2 linked regions of the Bosea sp. 685 genome follow. The protein of the gene in region 2 interacts with the protein of the main gene of each other region in a pairwise test. Links are inferred from orthologs where the notes say so. Each region holds a gene or a part of one and is shown on either strand. Other genes may lie near its edges.

The links.
Region 1: the proteins of RMR04_RS08815 (region 2) and mtgA interact in binary tests that used the Escherichia coli proteins (3 or more experiments, as listed by UniProt). The link is inferred for Bosea sp. 685 from one-to-one orthologs.

Annotation. Positions count from the first base shown.
Region 1 is NZ_CP134779.1:480,183-491,214, forward strand. The notes cover bases 7,004-9,964. They hold mtgA (monofunctional biosynthetic peptidoglycan transglycosylase), read right to left. Parts: upstream 8,864-9,964; coding sequence 8,144-8,863; downstream 7,004-8,143. Other genes in these bases: RMR04_RS03430 (bifunctional diguanylate cyclase/phosphodiesterase), read right to left, coding at 7,004-7,224; RMR04_RS03435 (hypothetical protein), read left to right, coding at 7,403-7,627; rpmF (50S ribosomal protein L32), read right to left, coding at 7,784-7,969; RMR04_RS03450 (polyprenyl synthetase family protein), read left to right, coding at 9,020-9,964. In the rest of the region: RMR04_RS03390 (arginase family protein), read left to right, coding at 1-519; RMR04_RS03395 (hypothetical protein), read right to left, coding at 537-707; RMR04_RS03400 (DUF4865 family protein), read right to left, coding at 704-1,285; RMR04_RS03405 (LysR family transcriptional regulator), read left to right, coding at 1,387-2,262; phbB (acetoacetyl-CoA reductase), read right to left, coding at 2,350-3,072; RMR04_RS03415 (DUF1737 domain-containing protein), read right to left, coding at 3,109-3,324; RMR04_RS03420 (acetyl-CoA C-acetyltransferase), read right to left, coding at 3,334-4,512; polyhydroxyalkanoate synthesis repressor PhaR, read left to right, coding at 4,826-5,422; more of RMR04_RS03430, read right to left, coding at 5,533-7,003; more of RMR04_RS03450, read left to right, coding at 9,965-9,970; RMR04_RS03455 (histidine kinase), read right to left, coding at 10,025-11,032. UniProt on the Escherichia coli protein: Peptidoglycan polymerase that catalyzes glycan chain elongation from lipid-linked precursors. May play a role in peptidoglycan assembly during cell division in collaboration with other cell division proteins.
Region 2 is NZ_CP134779.1:1,590,704-1,595,497, reverse strand. The notes cover bases 1,825-4,794. They hold RMR04_RS08815 (peptidoglycan D,D-transpeptidase FtsI family protein), read right to left. Parts: upstream 4,205-4,794; coding sequence 2,444-4,204; downstream 1,825-2,443. Other genes in these bases: rsmH (16S rRNA (cytosine(1402)-N(4))-methyltransferase RsmH), read right to left, coding at 4,590-4,794; RMR04_RS08810 (cell division protein FtsL), read right to left, coding at 4,201-4,587; RMR04_RS08820 (UDP-N-acetylmuramoyl-L-alanyl-D-glutamate--2,6-diaminopimelate ligase), read right to left, coding at 1,825-2,392. Outside these bases: RMR04_RS08825 (UDP-N-acetylmuramoylalanyl-D-glutamyl-2,6-diaminopimelate--D-alanyl-D-alanine ligase), read right to left, coding at 1-938; more of RMR04_RS08820, read right to left, coding at 935-1,824. UniProt on the Escherichia coli protein: Essential cell division protein that catalyzes cross-linking of the peptidoglycan cell wall at the division septum. Required for localization of FtsN.

The sequences.
Region 1 (11,032 bases), 1.1 Mb from region 2 along the record:
CAGATCGATGCGCATATCGACTGGCGCGACGAGGTCGAGGGCGAGCGCTTCGGGCCCTCGAGCACGATGCGGCGAGCTTCCGAAATGGCGGGTGTCGGGGCAATCGTTCAGATCGGCGCCCGGGGTATCGGCAGCGCCCGGGAATCGGATGTGGCAGACGCCGTCGCCGCGGGAGCGCGACTGGTCGATATGCGCACGCTGCGCGCCAAAGGGCTCGCTTATGCCGTCGAACAGGTGCCGGAAGGCCAGCCGGTCGTCGTGTGTTGCGATGTCGATGGGCTGGACCCCACGGTGGTCCCCGGCGTTGTCGGCCGGGCTCCGGGCGGCCTGGGTTATGGCGACATCGTGGAGCTCCTGCACGGTGTCGCCGTCCGTGCGCCGATCGTCGGCTTCAACCTCGTCGAATTCACCCCTCAGCATGATCTCGGCGACCTCGGAGCCAGGACCGTCTGCCGCCTCGCCATGCTGGGGGCGGGCTTTCTGGCGATGAGCGAACGGGCACGATCGCAGCGGTCATAGGCGACTGTGCTGCGCCCTCACAGCGCGTGCTTCAGGATTTCCGCCGCGGCCCCGGCAAGGATGAGCGCCAGCGTCGCCGTGAGCGCCATCCCGCCGAGATAGGCGCCCAGGGCTCGCGCGGCAGGCAGATCATTCTGCTGCAGCCTGCCCTCTCGGCCGGGCGTGCCGATGTGAGAGCGGGCGTTCATAGCGCACCTGCTTGCGGCAGGGTGTCGAGCAGCGGCCGCGCGAGATGCAGGATCTCGTAGCTCGTGCCGTCCTCGTTTCCGCTTGGCTCCTGCTCGGACAGCAGCACCCGGGTGAGCGTCCAGCTCGCGGTGTCGACGCCGATCGTGGCCGCGACCGTGCCGGGCCGGCTGGCGAGAGCTCGGTTCAATTCGATCTCTCCAGCGAAAATCGCGGTGAGGTCGGCATCGAGCGGGATGGCGAGATCCTCCCGGTAAGCGAAGCGGGCCTCGCGCCCGGTTCCCTTGCGGGCGTCGAGGGCGAAACGCGTCTGGATTTCGGCGCGCCCAAAACTCTCGGTCACGACCTTGTAGCGCCCGCTGACAAGGAATTCGCGGAAAGCCTCGTCGTGACGCCAGAGATAGAGCGAGGAATAGTTGTTCGCGATCGCGCCGTGGCGACCGGCTTCGCGCAGCAGGAAGCCCTTGAAAAAGAGCTCCGGCACGGCGTCCCAGAGCGGACCGCGCTCTCTGGCTCTGGCGCGGATCAGCCCGATGTCATGGTTGGCCGGCAGACGGTGAGCATAATGCGCGATGATCATCACAGGGCTCCTTCTTTATCTCCAGAAGGTAGCGAGACCTTGATCACAAGAAAATCATATGAGATCATATTTCAATGATTTCATTTTGAAATGAAACTCACATGAAAGCGCTCGATCTCGAAGCTGTGCAGGCCTTCATCCTGATCGCCGATCTGAAGAGCTTCACCCGCGCCGCCGAGACGCTGGAGACGACGCAATCGGCCGTGAGCCTGAAGATCAAACGGCTGGAGGACAGGCTCGGGCGGCGCCTGTTCGACCGGACGCCGCGCCTCGTGCGGCTGTCGGCGGAGGGCAATAGCTTTCTCGATGCGGCCCGCAAGCTGATCGCGGCCCATCAGGGCGCGCTGGGCTCCTTCGCGGTCCAGCAGCGGCGGTTGGTCGTCGGCATCAGCCACCATATCGTCGGCTCGGAATTGCCTGCTTTGCTGCGCCGCATGAAGGACGCGGAGCCCGGCCTCGTGATCGAAATGCGCCTCGCCTCGTCGCGGCAGACCCTCGATGATTTCGATCGCGGTGCGCTGGATGCGGCGATCGTGCTGCGCCATGACAACAAGCGTCGTGATGGCGACGTCATCTTCGAGGAGGCGTTTGGATGGATGGCGGCGCCCGATTTCGCCCATCACGCGGGCGAGCCGCTGCGGCTTGCTACCCAGGCCGAGCCCTGCAGCGTCCGCAGCATGGCGGTGTCCGCGCTGGCAGAGGCCGGCGTGCCATGGACGGAGGTTTTCGTCGGTGGCGGCATCGCGACGATCGGGGCCGCGGTCTCGGCCGGCCTTGCCGTCGCGGCGCTCGGCCGGCGTGTCGCTCCCCCTGGTACGGTGGATGTCGGCAGGCCGCTTGATCTGCCGCCGCTCCCGGCGCGGGATGTGGTGCTTTATGCCAATGTCGCAGGCGCACAGGCGCGCGCCTCGCTGCGAAATTTCGTCGCCGTCATTCGCGCCTCGGCGGGTGCGCCGATGGCGTCACGGAAACCGTAGAGCCGCCGCCTGAACTCGGAATCTCCCGGTCATTCCGGACTCAGGCCTGCGGCCTGCCCCGGAATGACGGATGGATCCGACAGAGGCTCAGGCCATGTACTGCCCGCCATTGACCGCGAAGGTCGCGCCCGTCGCGAAGGCGCCGTTATCGGAGGCGAGGAAGACGACCATCTGGGCGATTTCCTCCGGCTTGCCGAGGCGGCCGACCGGGATGCCGGCGACGACACGCTTCAGGGCTTCCTCGGGCATCGCCGCGACCATGTCGGTACCGATATAGCCTGGCGTGATCGCGTTGACGGTGATGCCCTTATTGGCGTTCTCCTGGGCGAGCGCCTTGACGAAGCCGATATCGCCGGCCTTGGCGGCGGAGTAGTTGACCTGGCCCATCTGGCCCTTCTGGCCGTTGATCGAGGAGATCACGATGATGCGGCCGAAATTGCGGGCGCGCATGCCCTCGATCACGGGACGCGTCATGTTGAACAGCGAATCGAGATTGGTGCGGATGACGGCCGACCACTGATCCTTGGTCATCTTGTGGAAGAAGCCGTCGCGGGTGATGCCGGCGTTGTTGACCAGGATGTCGATGGGGCCGAGTTCGGCCTCGACGGTGGCGATGCCCGCGGCGCAGGCGTCATAGTCGCCAACATCCCATTTATAGACCGGGATGCCGGTCTCGGCCTTGAAGGCGGCCGCCGCCTCGTCATTGCCGGCATAGCTCGCCGCGACCTTGTGGCCGGCCTCCTTCAAGGCCTTGCTGATCGCCGCGCCGATGCCGCGCGTGCCCCCTGTGACCAAAGCGACCTTCGTCATTCCTGTCTCCTCCCTCATGGCGGCGTGAGCGCCGCGCTATTGTTCTGCAAGCTTCATGTCGGGCGAATAGGGCCCGTCGACATCCTTGATGATCGCCTGCCCGCAGACCACGCGTCCTTGCGTTGCGTCAAAGGTCAGGGTCGGGTGCCCGTAGAGCACCCAGCCCTGGCTCAGAGCCTCCGAGACCCGATGACAGAACGCGGCGTCATCAGGCCCGGTGAGATAGCGGTAGAGCGTCGTCTGCCTCGCCATGCGCAGGGCTCAACGCTCGACCGCGAGCGCCACGCCCATGCCGCCGCCGATGCACAGCGTCGCCAAGCCCTTCTTGGCGTCGCGCTTGGCCATTTCGTGCAGCAGCGTCACCAGCACGCGCGCGCCGGACGCGCCGATCGGATGGCCGATCGCGATCGCGCCGCCATTGACGTTGACGATGTCGGTATTCCAGCCGAGGTCCTTGTTGACCGCCAGCGCCTGCGCCGCGAAGGCCTCGTTGGCCTCGACGAGATCGAGATCACCGATGCTCCAGCCGGCTCGCTCCAGAGCCTTGCGCGTCGCCGGGATCGGACCCGAACCCATGATCGCCGGGTCGACGCCTGCGGTCGCCCAGGAGGCGATGCGGGCGAGCGGGGTCAGGCCGCGCCTGGCGGCTTCCTTGGCGCTCATCAGCACGAGCGCGGCGGCGCCGTCATTGAGGCCCGAGGCGTTGCCGGCGGTGACGGTGCCCTCCTTCGAGAAGGCGGGGCGCAGCTTGGCCATGGCTTCGATCGTCGCGCCATGGCGAGGATATTCGTCGTCGGAGACGATGATGTCGCCCTTGCGGCCGGCAATGGTGAAGGGAACGATCTCGTCCTTGAAGCGGCCGGCCTTCTGGGCGGCCTCGGCCTTGTTCTGCGAACCGACGGCGAACTTGTCCTGTTCCTCGCGGCTGATCTGCCATTTGGTCGCGACGTTCTCGGCGGTGGTGCCCATATGGTAGCCGTGGAAGGCGTCCCAGAGCCCGTCCTTGATCATCGTGTCGATGAACTTCATGTCGCCCATCTTGGTGCCGTTGCGCAGATGCGCGCCGTGCTGGGACATCGACATCGATTCCTGGCCGCCGGCGACGATGATGTCGGCATCGCCATTGACGATCTGCTGCAGGCCGATCGCTACTGCGCGCAGGCCGGAGCCGCAAAGCTGGTTGAGGCCCCAGGCGGTCGCCTCCTGCGGGATGCCCGCCGCCATCGCGGCCTGGCGGGCCGGGTTCTGGCCCTGACCGGCGGTCAGGATCTGGCCCATGATGACCTCGTCGACCTCGGCCCCTTCGACCTTGGCGCGGGCGAGCGCTTCCTTGATCGCGGCGGCGCCGAGCTCATGGGCGGGAGTATTGGCGAAGGCGCCGTTGAAGGCGCCGACGGCGGTGCGTGCTGCGCCGACGATGACGATGTCCGTATCAGCCATGGGAGAGATCCTCGCTGTTGTCGAGACGGTCCGCTCTCACGCCGGCCGCCTGGTTCGTCAGGCACCTTCGAAGCCAGCCGCGCTTGCGTCAAGTCAGGCGAAGGGAGCGCTTGTCGGGATTCTGCCGGGTCGTCACGCTCCGCCTGCCGCAAAGACGGGCAAACCGGGTCATGCTTTAGTCTTGTTTTTGCGCTGCACGCTCAAAAAACTTGCGGCAAACCACTGAGCGGCTATCGTCAGGAGGGGAGATCGTTCCGTTTGGTCCGTCGCGGGTTTCGCGGCAGGCGCCGAACCAACGTCATGTAGGGTACTGATGGCTAGCGAAAAAGAACCGACCGTCATCAAGAAATACGCCAATCGGCGGCTCTATCATACAGGCACGAGCTCTTACGTCACGTTGGAGGATCTGGCCGGCCTGGTGCGCGGCGGCGAGGATTTCGTCGTCTATGACGCGAAATCCGGCGAGGACATTACCCGCTCCGTCCTGGCCCAGATCATATTCGACGAGGAGGCTAAGGACGGGCAGAACCTGCTGCCGATCGCCTTCCTGCGCCAGCTCATCCGCTTCTATGGCGACAGCATGCAGGCGCTGGTGCCGCGCTATCTCGAATTCTCGATGGATCATCTGACCAAGGACCAGGGCCAGTTCCGCGAGCAGATGACCAAGGCCTTCACGGGCGGGGCCTTCGGCGGCGGGGCGCTCGACGCGATCCAGCAGCAGACGCGAGCCAATATGGCGCTCTTCACCGACGCGTTCCGCATGTTCAACCCCTTCGCTGCCGCGGCAGCCGCCGCCAAGGCGAAGGAAGAGGGCACTGCCGCTCCAGCCAAGGGCGACGATCTCGGCGATCTCAAGCGCGAGCTCGGCGAAATGCGTGAGCGCCTGGACAAGCTCACCAAGACGAAGTGAGCATCGGCCCGAAAAGTGGCAACCGGTTTTCGGGACGAGCCGATGCCAAATCGAGGCTCTGCAGCATCAGACCCGATACGGTATTCGGCCTGATGCTGTAGATTTCGGGCTCAGCCGGTCACGCGCTCGGGCGACCCGGCCTGGGCCTGCGGCCAGATCGCAGCCTTGCCGATCAGGTGACCCTGCAAATAGGTCACCCCCCAATCGGTCAGCATCGTCGCCTGCAATTCGTCATCGACCCATTCGGCGACGGTCTCGACGCCGAGATGGCGGGCGAGGTCGATCAGCGTGCGCACATAGAAGCGGTCGTCGGTCGAGCGGCGCAGATTTTGGGTGAAGGCGCCGTCGAGCTTGAGGATGTCGATCGGGAAGGCGCGCAGGTGCCGCAGCGAGGTGTGGCCCGCGCCGAAATCGTCGATCGCAATGCGGGCGCCCTGATCCTTGATCTGGCCCAACAGCTTGGTGATCCGCACGGGATCCTCGATCGTCGCCGTCTCCGTGACCTCGACGATCAGGCGCTTGGCCACGCCGCGCGCGGCATTGGTGCAGGCGAGGAAGGCGTCGAGCCATTCCGGATCGGCGAGCGAGCGCGGCGAGACATTGACCGAGAGCGACAGGCCAGGATCGCCCACGAGCATATCGACCGCGAGCTCGAGGACGCGATGGTCGAACAGGCGGATCAGGCCGCGCCGCTCCAGTAGAGGAATCAGCTCCGCAGGAGCGAAGAAGAGGCCATTATCGCCCTGGCCGACCCGCAGCAGAGCTTCATGGAAGGCGATGTCGCGCTGGCGGGCGCGGACGATCGGCTGCAGCGCGAGTTGCACGCGCCGTTCGTTCAGGGCGGCCACGGCCTGCAGGTCAAAACCCTGCCGCGCCACGGCGGGCTCGTGCATGTCGCTGCGTTTTGCGATGACGGCGGCGTCGATCGCGCCGGCCTTGGCATTGGCGAGCGCGTTCTCGGCGCCCGCGACCAGGGTTCCGGCATGGGTCGAGAGGTTGGGAGCAATCGCTGCACCGACGCGCAGGCGCACCAGGGCGATGCCGCGCGCGGTCTCGATGGCTGATTGGGCCACTGCCTTGATGAAGCGACGCGCCGCCGCCTCGACCTGATTCTGCGGGCAGCCGGTGAGCAGGATGGCGAAGCGGTTGCCGGAATAGCGCACGAGATGGTCGCGCCGGCGCATGACCGAGCGCAGGCGTTCCTGCACCACGCCGATGATCTCGTCGGTTGCCTCATGGCCGAAATCGTCGTTGAGGCGGGTCAGTTCGTCGATCGCCGCGATGAGCACGACGACGACGCGCTCGGCCGGCAGATGCTCGGCCAGGGCCTGTTCGACGCGCTCGACCAATGAGGTGCGGTCGCAGAGTTCGCCATTGCTGGCGTTGAGCTCGTCGGGCTTCACCGCGCGCTCCAGGCGCAGCACGCCGCGCGCGCTGGCGGGGCGGCCATCGACGCCGGCGAACCAGCGGCCGGCGTCCTCGATCCACATCTTGCGGCCGGCGAGGTCGGCGGCGTAGCGGGTGCGGTAGACCACGCCCTCGCCCTGGTCCTGGCCACTGGCGGAGAAGATCGCATCGTAGCGGCTGCGCCCGCTACCGGGCTCGACCAGGCCGGCGAAGGAGAGGCCGCGACTCATGACGGCGTCGGAGACGCCGGCGAGGACTTCATGCGCATTGGGCCCCCAGCTCAGGGCGTCATGGACGATGTCCCAGGTGTAGACGACCTCGCCGATCGACGAGAGCAGGCTGCGCGGATCGATGCGGCAGTCGTCGCGGGGGCTGAGGATCGACGGCGAGGGCATCGGACGGGGGCCTCAATGGGGCTGCTCGAACGATGCGGATCGATGCCGTCTCGTCTTGGCCCGGGCGGATCAGGAAATGTCTCGAAACGATGCGGCTTTCAGCCTTAACGCGCCGTTAAGTTTGGCTGCGGCTTTGCAAATTCAGCTCCGATGCTGGCCCAATGTTTCGGAGCGGGACATGACGGATTTCGACGATCATAGCCACAGTCGGGCCCCGTTCGCAGCCGATTCCGCATCCGATCTCGCCATGGTGCTGCTGCAGCTCGCGGCCTGCCGGGCCGAGATCGGTCCCTTCGCCCGGTCCGGGCGGGAGACGCCGCGCGAGGCGGCGCGCGTCTATGAGGCGGCCCAGACCGCCAAGGCGACCACGATTTTCAGGGACCGCAGGCCGGTGCGCCTCTAGAGCAGGATGCGAAAAAGCGGGAACCGGTTTTTCTCATCCTGCTCTAACTCCTTGATGAAAGCCGGATGAGTTCGTATTCCAAAGAAAAAGCCGGCCTCGCGGCCGGCTTGTTTCGTTAGCGTCGAGCACGAGGCCCGGCGCTGGGCCTTGAGGCGATCAGGCCTCGGCCTTGACCTTCAGGACCTGGCGGCCGCGATACATGCCGCTCTTCAGATCGACATGGTGCGGGCGGCGCAGTTCGCCGGAGTTCTTGTCTTCGATATAGGTGGGCTGCTTCAGCGCGTCGGCCGAGCGGCGCATGCCACGCTTCGACGGCGACGTCTTTCTCTTCGGAACGGCCATAGTAATCTCCATCGTGCCGCCGTCCGGAAGCGCTTGGCTCAAGGCCGCGCTGCCGTCACGACGACGGATCAATCTCGTGAGGCGTTGCCCATACACGCTGCGGCGCGCGCTGGCTAGAGCGGGATGCGAAAAAGTCGCAAGCCAGCCTGTGAATTTGACTCCACAGCCTCCCGATCAGTCCATGTCCTCCTCGCCCTCGGGCACCGCGCAGCTGGCGAGCGCGCCCAATTGCCCGACGCGTCGCTGCACGCGCGCCGCCCCTGCCTGCAGGCTGCGGCTCGGCCGGCCGGGGTCGCGGGCGCTCGGGTTCGGCAGGGCGGCGGCGAGCCTGGAGGCTTCAGACCCGGTCAGCCCCGCCGCTGATTTCTTGAAATAGCGCTGGGCCGCGGCTTCCGCGCCGAACAACCCGTCGCCCCATTCGGCGACGTTGAGATAGACCTCGATGACGCGCTGCTTCGGCCAGGCGAGGTCGATCGCCAGCGCCAGCGGGATTTCCAGCGCCTTGCGGATGTAGGAGCGGCCGGGCCAGAGGAAGATGTTCTTGGCGGTCTGCATGGTCAGGGTCGAGGCGCCTCGGCTGGGCCCGTCCTCATCGTCGAGCACCGTGTTGAGCTCGATCCAGTCGACGCCGGAATGGGCGCAGAAGCGCTGGTCCTCGGCGGCGATCACGGAACGGATCAGGGCCGACGAGATCTGGTCGAGCGGCACCCATTGCCGTTCGACCGGCTGCAGGGTCAGCCAGCGCGCGATCATCAGCGTCGATGGCGCCGGGATGAAGCGATAGAGCAGGAGGCCGAGCACCAGCAGGATCAGCAGGCCCAGGACGAGCCGGCCGATCCAGCGAATCAGGCGCGCGAAAAACCCGCGCCGCGCCGTCCGCTCTCCTGCCGCCATGCCCTTACGCCCCCTTGGCTTGCTGTCCCCTGGCTTGACGGTGCCGGCCGGCTCCGGCAATCGAGGCTCTCATCACTTGGTGAGGGCAGGCTTCATGCGAGACACCGGTTGCCGCCGTCCCGCATCCCGCGCTCACGGCGAATGCGAGATCCGCGCATGAGTTCCGCCCTGCCCATCGCCGAGACCGGCGACCTTGCCTCCAGCCTCGCACGGACGGCGCAGGCGATCGAGTCCCTGTTGGACGCGCTGCTGTCGGCTGCGCCACGCGAGAGCGAGATCGCCCGGCCGGAGCCCTTGCTCTCGGCCATGCGCCATGGCGCGCTCGGCGGCGGCAAGCGGCTGCGGCCCTTCCTGACGGTCGAGACCGCGCGGCTCTTACGTGGCGATGCTGGCCAGGCGCTGCGGGCGGGCGCGGCGGTCGAGCTCGTGCACTGCTACTCGCTGGTCCATGACGACCTGCCTGCGATGGACGATGACGATACACGCCGCGGCCGGCCGACCGTGCACAAGGCCTATGACGAGGCGACTGCGATCCTGGCCGGCGACAGCCTGCTGACGCTGGCCTTCGATGTGATGGCGGATGAGGCGACGCATCCTTCGGGCGAGGTCCGCGCGGCGCTCGTGCTGGCCTTGGCGCGCGCCTCGGGGCTGGGCGGCATGGCGGGCGGGCAGATGCTCGACCTTGCGGCGGAGGGGCGCTTCGACGGCGGCCAGCCGCGCAGCCTCACCGAGGCCGAGATCCGCCGGCTGCAGGCAATGAAGACCGGCGCTCTGCTGGCGGCGAGCGTCGAGATCGGTGCGCTGATCGCAGGCGCTGCGCCCGAGGCACGCGCCGCGCTGATCGGCTACGGCCGGGCGCTGGGCGCCGCCTTCCAGGTGGCTGACGACATCCTCGACATCGAGGCCACGCCCGAGGCGCTCGGCAAGGCGACGGCGAAGGACCAGGACAAGGGCAAGGCGACGCTGGTTTCCGTGTTGGGGCTGGACGCGGCGAAGCGCGAGCGCGACCGCTTGAGCGCCGACGCGATTGCGGCGCTGGCCGGCTTCGGGCCGGAGGCGAACACCTTGCGCGCGGCGGCGCGCTTCGCGGCTGAGCGGAAAAGCTAGGGTCGCAGGCGCGGCCCGGAATGACGGCGAGCTGCCGTCAGAACGCGAAGGGTTCTAGCGCCAGCGGCCGAAGGCGTCGGCCAGGGTCTGGCTGCCCGGGAAACCCTTTTCGAAGGTCAGGATACCGCGCTTGCCCGAGGCGAAGCGGATCGGCACGTCGATCCAGTTGCGGTTCAAGATCAGATCGAGATTGCGCTCGACCTCCACGGGCACGTTCGACAGGGCCGCGACGAAGAGGTTCTCGCCAAGCGCCGAGTTGATCGCCGACAAGGGCGCGCCGCGCTCGTTCTCGTCAGTCTTGAACTGCGGTACGCCGACCTCGCGAATGGCCTCCGGCGCCGTCGTGCCCGTACTGGTGAAGCGCAGGCCGATGATGTGCGAGGCCGGAAAGGCCGTATCGGTATTGCGGCGGATGGTGAAGTCGAGTCCGATGCCGGCCTCCGGCACCTCGATCGTGGCGCGCACGATCGTCTCGACCGGCCGGCCGGGTCCAGCGCTCTCGCTGTCCAGCCGCCAGAAGACACGGCCGTTCAGGGCGCGCGGCTGCTGCGGGCTCTCGGCGACCTCGGTGTAGAGGATGGCGCGCTGTGCGACGGCGACCTCGCTGCCCTGCGCGGGTGTGCCGGCGTTGCTGTTCGGCCGGGTCTGCGATGGCGCTCCGGCATCGCCGACGCGGTCGTTCAACTTGCCGGCAGCGTCGGGCTGCGGCGGCTGGGCCGGCGTCTCGACATGGCTGCGCGCGGTGTTCTCGGGCGGCCTGATCTTGTTGACATAATAGGCGGCGGCGGCGATCGCCGCGACCGCGATGGCGACGCCGCCGCCGACGATGGCGGTGCGGACATGGCCGGGATTGACGCGGCGTTCGCGCCGGGGTGCGACGCGGGGGCGGATCGCCTGCTGCTCGGCGACTTCCGGCAGCGGATCCTCGAAGCGCCCGTCATCCTGGTTTTGCTCGGGCTCCGGCTCCGCCCGCGTGATGGCGGCCGGAGGTGTCGTGACCTCCCTGCGGGCCGGCTCGGGCGTGACGGCAGGGCGGAAGACCGGTCCGGCCTGGGCCGGCGG
Region 2 (4,794 bases):
GCCGCCAAAGCGAGATCGGCGCCAAGCGCCGCGACGGCAGCGAGAACCGCGAGCGAATTCAGCACGATATGCTTGCCCGGGCTGCCGAGCCGATAGGTGACCGGCTGGCCCATCACCACGGCATCGACCGTGGAGACATCCGGTTTCAGCGCGCAGGAAACCAGCCTGACATCGGCATCCATGCTCTCGCCGAAGCTGATGATGCGCCCGGCCGGGCCGGCCTTGGCGAGACTGCGCAAGAGCTCGGTCTGTGGGATGTCGGCGTTGATGATGGCGGTGCCGCCAGGCTCCAAGGCCCAGAACACCGAGGCCTTTTCTTCGGCGATGCCTTCGAGCGAGGCGAAGGCCGCCAAATGCACCGGCTGGATCGTCGTGATGATCGCGACATGCGGGCGCACGAGCCGGGCCAGCGGCAGGATTTCGCCGGGGTTGCTCATGCCGATCTCATAAACGCCATAGGCGACATCGGCCGGCGTGCGGCACAAGGTCAGTGGCACGCCCCAGTGATTATTGTAGGAGGCGACCGGTGCGTGCGTCTTGCCCTGACGCGACAGGACGAGCCGCAGCGCTTCCTTGGTGCCGGTCTTGCCGACGGAGCCCGTCACCGCGACGACCTGGGCCTTGAGTTCGGCCCGGCGCGCCGCGCCGGCCAACTCCATCGCCCGCAGCACGTCGGGCACCACGGCGTAAGGCCCCTCGCCGCTGAATCGTGCGGCATGCGCCTCGTCGATCACCGCGAGCGCGGCGCCTTTCGCGAGCGCCCCAGCGACGAATTCATGGCCGTCGCGCGCCTCCCCCTGGATGGCGAAGAAGGCGTCGCCCGGCTCCAGCGTGCGGGTGTCGATCGAAGCCCCTGTCACGGCGGCCGGCATTGCCCCGGCAAGCCGCGCCCCCATGGCCGCGACCAGGCTGTCTCCGCTCCACAAGGGCGCGCTCATTGACTCATCTCCGCAATCGCCGCCCGCACGACGTCCTGATCCGAGAACGGTAATGTCCGGTCGCCGATGATCTGGCCGGTTTCATGGCCTTTTCCGGCTACGACGAGGACATCGCCTGCGCCCAGCAGGCCGACAGCGTGGCGAATGGCCTTCGCCCGGTCGCCGATCTCGGTCAGCTTGGGGGAAGCCGCCAGGATTTCGGCCCGGATCGCGGCGGGATCCTCGGTTCGCGGATTGTCGTCTGTCACGATCGCGAGATCGGCGAGATCGGCCGCGATCTGGCCCATCACCGGCCGCTTGCCGCGGTCGCGATCGCCGCCGCAGCCGAAAACGCAGATCAGACGCCCCGCCGCATAGGGCCGCAAGGTCGCAAGCACGGCCTCCAGGGCGTCGGGCTTATGGGCGAAATCGACGACGGCGAGCCCACCCTTCAGCGAGCCGACGCGTTCGAGCCGCCCCGGCACGCCGACGAGGCCCGACAAAGCGTTGAGCGCGGCCTCTGGCGCCTCGCCCGTCGCGACAGCGAGCCCGGCGGCGGCCAGCGCATTGCCGGCCATGAAATCGCCGACCAGCGGCAGCACGACCTCGATCTCCCGACCCTGAGCCCGAACCCGCAGACGCTGCGAAAAGCCCTCCCGCAGCACCTCCAGCAATGTCAGCGTCTCACCGGTACGGCCGACGCCGATGATGGGATGGCCCTTCGCTATAGCGGCGGCGGCGGCCTTGTCGGCAAACGCCCCGTCGCGATTGATCACGACCGGCGCGCCAGCGGGCAGCAGATCCCAGAGCCGCAGCTTGGCGTCGAGATAGTCCTCGACGGTGGGGTGGTAATCGAGATGGTCGCGGCCGAGATTGAGATAGGCGCCGGCAGCAAGCCGCACCCCGTCGAGCCGGCGCTGGTCGAGCCCATGCGAGGAGGCCTCCATCGCCAGATGCGTGACGCCATCGCTCGCAAGCTTGTCGAGCGAGGCATGCAGCGACAGCGGATCGGGCGTCGTCAGCGAGCCGTATTTCGAGCCCTTGGAGGTGACGATACCGACCGTGCCGAGGCTCGCCGCCTCATGGCCGAGCACCTGGAAGATCTGGCGTGTGAAGTCGGCGACCGAGGATTTGCCGCTCGTGCCCGTCACCGCGACGATGGTTGCGGGCTGGCGCGGATGGACGACCGCCGCCGCCAACGACAAGGCCAGGCGCGGATCGCCGACCTGTGCGAAGGCGATCGTGCCGTCGAGATCCTTCGGCCTGGGCTGGCCCGAGACGACGGCAGTCGCACCCCGCGCGACCGCGTCCGCGACGAAGCGCGCACCGTCGGCCTTGGCCCCGGCGAGTGCCACGAAGACTGTGCCGGGCGCGACCTTACGGCTGTCGAAGGCGACACCCGTTACGCTGCGGTCCTTGTCGGAGGGGAAGGCCTCGGGAAAAAGTTGGCCAAGGCTCCAGTTTCGCGCATTCATCGCTCGCTCAAAGCCCTGCCTGCCCACAACAACAACCGCCCCGCCATGCTATCAGCGACTGCCCCAGGCGCCGAGCTTCGCCATCAGCGGGAACGGCGCCGTCGGGGGCTCGAAGCGCGGCGCCAGGCCGAGAATCGGCGCCGCGCGCTCGATCACCTTGCCGGTGGTGACACCGGCGTTCCAGGCGGCCGTCGAGTAGCCGCCGCTTTCGGCATAGCCCTTGGGTTCGTCATAGATCGCAAGGAAGAGGAAGCGCGGCTTGTCGGACGGCGCAATCGCCGTGAAGGTGGTGAAGTTGCGGTTCTTGGCGTAGCGCCCGTTGATGACCTTTTCGGCCGTTCCCGTTTTGCCGCCGACGAAATAGCCGGGGATGTCGGCCTTGCGGGCCGAGCCCTTCTCGCCATTGACGCGCATGATGAAGCGCATCGCTTCCGAGGTCTCCGGCTTGATCACGCGCACGCCGGTCTTCTTTGCGTCCTCTTCGGAACGCTTCAGGAAGGTCGGAGTGATGAAGGTGCCGCCATTGACCAGCGCGCCCACCGCCGCCATCGCCTGAATCGGCGCAACCGCGAGCCCGTGACCGAAGGCGATCGTCGCCGTGTTGATCTCGCCCCAGCGCGTAGGCACGATCGGCGATGCGCTTTCCGGCAATTCGGTCTGCATCCGGTCGAGCTGCATCATCTTCTTCAGGAAGGCCTTGTGGCCCTCGACGCCGACGGAGAGCGCCATCTTGATCGAACCCATGTTCGACGAATGCACGAACACTTCCGGCACCGTCAGCGTGCGCCCCGTGCCATGGTATTCCTTGATGACCTGCCGGCCGAAGCGCATCATCCCGCCCGCGGTCGAATAGCTCGAATTGATGTTCGCCTTGCCCGAATCCAGCGCCATCGCGATGGTCAGCGCCTTGAAGGTCGAGCCCATTTCATAGACGCCGACATTCATCCGGTTGATCCGGTCCTTCTCCAGCGCGTCAACCGGATTGCCCGGGTCGAAATCCGGCAGCGAGACCAGCCCCAGCACCTCGCCGGTGTTGACGTCCAGGATGGCGCCAGCGGCGGCGATCGCCTTGAATCGCTCCATGCCCTTGACCAATTCGTCTCGCAGCAGGTGCTGGATACGCAGATCGACCGAGAGCGTCACCGGTTTCAGGTCGGAGGCCTGCGTCGCGAGCCCCGCCCCGTACAGGTCCTGCAGGCCCTGCGTGTCGATGTATTTCTCCATACCGGCGATGCCGACATTGTCGACGCTGGCGAAGCCCAACACATGGGCCGCGGCCGGTCCGTTGGGGTAGACGCGCTTGTTCTCGGGCACGAATCCAACCCCGGGGATGCCGAGCCGGTGGACCTCCGCCTGCTGGCGCGGCGTGATCTCGCGCTTGATCCAGACGAAGCCCTTCCTGGTGCCGAGCTTCTCGCGCAGCTCCTTGGCGTCGAGATCGGGCAGGACGGCGGTCAGGAGCTCCGTCGCCTCGTCCTTGTCGAGGATGTTGCGCGGTTCGGCGAAGACCGAAACCGTCCTGATATCGGTCGCCAGCACCACGCCGTTGCGGTCGAGGATATCGGGCCGCGCAGCGGAGATCGCATTCGCGGTGGCCCGGCGCAGGCCGACCTGCTCGCTGGGCAGCGTCGCCAGCATGACGAGCCGGCCGGTGATGGCGAGGAACAGCGCGGAGAAGGCGAGGATCACCAGGCCGACGCGCGGCTGGCTCTTCTCGCCGCTCATGCGGAAGACCTCGCGCAGGAAGCCGAACAGCCGGCGTGCCGGCGGCGGCGCCTCGGCGCCAGGCTCGGAGGTCGTCTCAACGCTCATGGCCGGCCTCCGGGCGTGGTTGCGCTCGCCTTGCGATCCCTGGGGGTCTCTGTCGGCAGGCCCAGCCCGAGATCCTCAAGCTTGCGGCCGATGGCGTCGACCTTGGGGCCGCGATTGGGAATGTCGGAGGCGCGCACGACCTGCGTCACCGAGAAGGGCTGCAGATCGAGATGGCGGTCGGCCAGCGTCTGCAAGCGATCGGGCCGGGTGAGGAACTGCCATTCCGCCTTGAGCACGGCGATGGCCTCGCGCTCGCGCTGCGTCTTGCCCTTGATCTTCTGCAATTGCTCGGCCTCCAGAGTGGTGCCGTATTTGATCGTGTAGGCATAGAGCGCCGAGGAAACGAGCGCGCCGATGGCGACGACATGGAGCAGCTTGATCACGCTCAGGGCCTCCGGCGCGGCTGTGGGTCGGGCACTTCGGCGAGCGCCACCAGATCCGGCTCGGCGGCACGCGCGGCAGTGGCCAGTCGCTCGGCCGCGCGCAGCTTGGCCGAGCGCGCCCGCGGATTGAGCCGCATCTCGGCCTCTGTCGGCGCGACCGCCCCCTTCGAGACGAGACGGAAGGTCGGCTCGGCGATGGCGACCACG